2 regions of the Bacillus sp. PK3-067 genome follow, and region 1 is predicted to be linked to the other one. Evidence: riboswitches for the same ligand, from Rfam matches in the RefSeq annotation. Region 1 holds a riboswitch; the other holds the start of a gene.
What was found. A riboswitch is a leader RNA that binds a small molecule or an ion and turns the genes downstream of it on or off. The one in region 1 is predicted to bind cyclic di-GMP.

Region 1 (2,467 bases):
AAGATGTGAAGGATGCTAGTTGGCAGCGAATTTGTTAAGTAAAATGTTATTACTCAATTCAATGGGAGTAATAACATTTTTTATATAGTGCTGAAAGAATTACTGCCGTCTTATAAAGTAATAAGAAGGACTAAATTGGTAAATTTTATTAATGGATATATTTTCAACAAATACAAAAGTATAGATGTATAGTCAACTTTGTGTGTTTAATGTTATCATATTGAATGATATGGAAATTTTTAATAGAATAAGTAACTAAAAATTCAAAGGTAATGAAGCTTTTGTTGTATAAAGAAAATACTTAGTAGTAATCAACAATATTAAAAATAAGATTCGTATTTATATAAATTTAGTAGAAATGGGGTTTTAAAAAGGAATGAGTATAAGCATAACGCGGCAAAAGATTTTGGCGGCCGCTTCTCAAATTGTGCAATGTAAAGGGGTTGCTAAATTAACCTTAGAAGCAGTGGCAAAAGAGGCGGGTATAAGTAAAGGTGGGTTATTGTATCACTTTTCAAATAAAGAAGCTTTAATAGAAGGTATGATAGTCAGAGGGGTAGAGGATTATGAAGGGGCCATTTACAATAAAGTAGCGGAAGACTCAGAGAGGAAAGGGAGATGGGTTCGCTCTTTTGTAGAGGAAAGATTAAATAATGAGAGAAGAACAGAAGAGTTATCTAGTAGTATGATGGCAGCATTCATGTTAAAACCTGAATTACTTGAGCCATTACAACAATCATTTCAGCAACTGCAAAAGAATATAGAAAATGATGAGATAGATTCAGTTTGTGCAACAATTATTAGATTAGCAGCAGATGGATTATGGTATTCGGAATATTTAGGGGTTGGCAGACTAAGCCCCGAGTTAAGAGAAAAAGTGATTCAAGCTCTTATTAGTAATTCATATAAATAGAATATGCGAACTATATAATACGAAAATAATTCACCATTGCTTCTTTAATGTAGTGGTGAATTGTTTTTTTTATTAGAAAAATAGAACAATTTTATAGAGTATTGAATTATAACCGTCCAGACGGTATAGTAATATTTGGTTTAAGAGGAAAATGAAACAAAAAAAGAATAAAAGATATTTTTAGCACACTATTCGAAAGGATAGGCCGCAAAGCTTAGAGTCTACGGTAATACATATTGGTTACTAAGATCGTCTGGTTGCACATTTTTGATGCAACTGGACGGTCTTTTTTTGTTATATAAATATAAAAAATAGGAGGGAACTATGCAAATGAAAAGTACTAAAAGACATATTTCAATGGTTTCATTAGTTTTTCTAGTATTATTTTCAGTGCTGAATGTGTGGGCTCCAGTTATTCAAGCTGCTGTGATGAAAAGTCCAGTGGACGAAATTAATATTTCCCGTACTGATGGCACGACATCTGAACCGTATCAAGCCTCAGATGGTATGAAAGTAGAAGTGAAGTGGTCAGCTAAAGAAAAAATAAAAAGTGGAGATCAATTCACAATTGATATGCCAAAAGAGTTTCGAAAAGACCTTATGAATATGAGTTTTCCTTTAAAAGATGCTGAAGGAAAAACAGTTGGTACATGTGAGATGAAAAAGGGTCTATTAACGTGTACTATGGGTGATTACGTAGAAGGAAAGAATAACATTAAAGGTTCTTTATTCGTAGAATTCTACTTTGGTCTAGAAGCATATGATGGTGTTAAAGAAATTCCATTAGAATTTAACGTTGATGGTCAAATCGTCAATAAAGAAGTAAATGTAAGTAATACGACAGAGAGACCGAAGCCACAGCCCAATACAGATAATCTATTGAAATGGGGTTCTTATAATCAAGAAGATCCTTCGATTGCTGATTGGCTTGTATATGTAAATGCAACTGGAACAGAAATGCAAGATCTTAAATTAACAGATACATTAGGACCTGGGCATGAGTTAATTACAGACAGCGTAGTATTAGAAGAGGCTGTATTTGAAGATGGTTATGCACCAACAAATATTAAGCCAGCAGATTTATCTAACATTAAAATTAATGCAACAAAGGCTGGATTTACAATTGAGTTTCCAGACAGTTCAAAAGGTTATATTTTAAGATATAAAACAAAGATTACTAATCCTTCTGCAAAGCCTCATAAAAATACTGTGAAATTAGAAGGTAAAAATATTAAAACTGAAGAAAAAGTAGGACAAGTATTTGTAAGTGGTGGGGGAGGATCCGGTTCAGGTGACAATAATCCACCTAGTATTGAAAAAAATATAGTTGATGAGAATGGCAAGCTTGTAGAGAATGAGCAGCTAACACAAATGGATCAAGTGATTCAATACCAAGTTGGTACACATATACCGAACGATCCTCCTAAATACACATCAATGGTAATTCGTGATGATTTAGAAGATGTTTTAGAAGTATTAGAGGCAAAAGTGTATGATCAAAATGGCCAAGATATTACTTCTAAAGGGACGTTAAAGATAGATAAGCAAAGAAGT
Region 2 (2,467 bases), 620 kb from region 1:
TGCCCCTACTCTTAAACCTTCAATAGAACTTGCAATCTCTTGAACTGCCATGCTGTTTTCCTCTGTACTCGCCGACAATTCTTGTGAAGAAGAAGAAACTTGCTCAGCAGTTTGCCTTACTTTATCTATAATCCCTTTAAACTTTTCAATCGTGTTATTGAAATAAACATTAATAATTCCAATATCATCTGGTCTTTCTTTTAATTTAATACTCAAGTCACCTTCACCAATTTTACGTAACCCTTCTCGTAAATCTTTTAATGGAGCTAGCGAGTGACGCACGATAAAGAATTGAGTAATAGTCGCAATTGCTAATGAAATAATGATAAAGAGTAAACCCTGTATCATAAACTTCTCTTTTGTAATAGGAACAATGGAAGCATCTAAGTCAGCGGCAACAATTGCAATAATATTGTTTTCTCCATCTGTAATTGGTTCTAATATTGTCACCCACGAACCTATTTCATCTTCATATACTTCTGTCATTTGAGCCTTTTTCGTATCAATCACTTTATCGTATGCCTTCATCCAATGAGCGGGTTGTTCATAATAATCTCCCGGCTTTATAGGAAACGCATTTGTTAACTCTGTAGTCAAACCAACGAGTTGTAATTCTCGCTTTTCATTCGGCTTTGCTCCTGTAACATACGTTTGTCCAACGCTTTTCAATTCTTTTGATACTTCATCTAATTTCTCTGTTAACTTTTCTTTTTTCACTTTTTCGGCTGTAGGATCTTTCGCCATGTCTCTAACTAATTCTACATCCAGTTTTTTCAATACTATTTCTCCTGTTTCAATAGACTGCCTTTCAAATAAAGACATCATACTATTTTGAAACATATTGAAACTTAATGCACCCATACTTCCAACAAGTGTCAAAATAACTAATACGGTTAATAAGACGTTCTTTTGAAGGAACGATAACTTATGCCAATATTTTTTCATTAATATCCACCTTCCTTAATCAACACAAACAAAAAAACAAAATATATGGATATTTTGTTTGAAAATGTTTCTCAATATGTTCGAGAATAAAAAAAAGCCAATGTAAAAGCATTGGCCAAGACCAACCCTATCCGTCCGGTAACTGGCTAGCGTAGCCTTTCGACCTTAGCTCCTGTAGTTTTGCGTCCTCATGTTTCCATCAGTTTGCCTTTCTCGCTGAACGAGTTGAACGATATGGGAGTTCTATGAGAATTAATTTATTCTCTTTCAAAGATTACAACATATAAATCAAAATGTCTACTTATTTAGAGATATAAATACAAATTTTTAATGCATTGCTTTTTCGAAATAATTTCAAAAAGTACGTGAATGTTACTTTTTTTGTGTTATATAATAAAAAATGTATAAATAACAAGGATTTCTTCGGGTATTTATTTAATTTTCATTCAAATTAAACTATTCGAATATATCTTAACTAATGAATTTCGGAGGTAGTTTATCATGTTTTGGCTACAATTTCTTACCTTGTTACTCTGTATTTTTATTGGTGCACGCCTAGGCGGAGTTGGTTTAGGAGTAATGGGTGGAGTTGGTATGGCAATACTCGTTTTTGTCTTCCACCTACAACCAACCGCGCCTCCTATCGATGTAATGCTTATGATTTTGGCAGTAATTACAGCTGCTGGTGCTTTGCAAGCTGCTGGAGGAATGGACTATCTTGTTCATCTAGCTGAAAAGGCATTACGAAAAAATCCAAAGCGTATTACTTTTTTTGCTCCAATTGTTACTTATTTATTCACACTATGTGCAGGTACTGGTCACGTTGCCTATTCTGTACTTCCTGTTATTGCAGAAGTCTCTCGTGAATCAGGGATTAGACCGGAACGCCCAATGTCGATTGCCGTAATCGCTTCTCAACAAGCAATTACAGCTAGTCCAATTTCAGCTGCCACAGTTGCTCTTTTAGCAATGTTAGCTGACTATAAAATCACCTTATTAGATATTTTAAAAGTAAGTATCCCTTCTACTTTCATCGCTTGTATGATAGCTGCATTCGTTGCTAGTAAGATGGGAAAAGAATTAAATGAAGACCCTGAATACTTAAAACGATTAAAAGAAGGAATGATTCCTAAGCTTGAAGAGAAAAAAGCATTTGTAGGTGTAAAGGGCGCAAAATTATCAGTTATCCTTTTCCTAGTAGGAACCTTCCTTGTTGTACTTCTTGGTTCATTTGAAGCACTTCGTCCAGGATGGATAGTTGATGGGAAGTTAGCTCGTCTTTCCATGCCGAACACAATTGAGATGGTTATGTTAACTATCGCGGCTCTTATTATTATTTTCTGTAAACCAAATGTAGAAAGCATTGTGTCTGGTAACGTCTTTAAAGCAGGAGCAACAGCAGTTGTTGCTATTTTCGGTATCGCTTGGATGGGAGATACTTTCTTTAACGGAAACTTAAATATGATTCAAGGATCCATTCAGCATTTAGTAACAAGTGCACCTTGGCTATTTGCCATCGCAC

Region 2: linked by a shared signal. The riboswitch ahead of M1D73_RS02205 (methyl-accepting chemotaxis protein) and the one ahead of M1D73_RS05455 (SpaA isopeptide-forming pilin-related protein) in region 1 are both predicted to bind cyclic di-GMP.

The regions. Positions count from the first base shown of each region.
Region 1 covers NZ_CP096490.1:1,038,707-1,041,173, forward strand. Annotated here, with positions in the region: gene M1D73_RS05445 (CPCC family cysteine-rich protein) at 1-38, shown strand, start outside; gene M1D73_RS05450 (TetR/AcrR family transcriptional regulator) at 377-913, shown strand; cyclic di-GMP riboswitch class I at 1,086-1,178, shown strand; gene M1D73_RS05455 (SpaA isopeptide-forming pilin-related protein) at 1,238-2,467, shown strand, end outside.
Region 2 covers NZ_CP096490.1:417,294-419,760, reverse strand. Annotated here, with positions in the region: gene M1D73_RS02205 (methyl-accepting chemotaxis protein) at 1-945, opposite strand, end outside; cyclic di-GMP riboswitch class I at 1,080-1,164, opposite strand; gene M1D73_RS02200 (anaerobic C4-dicarboxylate transporter family protein) at 1,447-2,467, shown strand, end outside.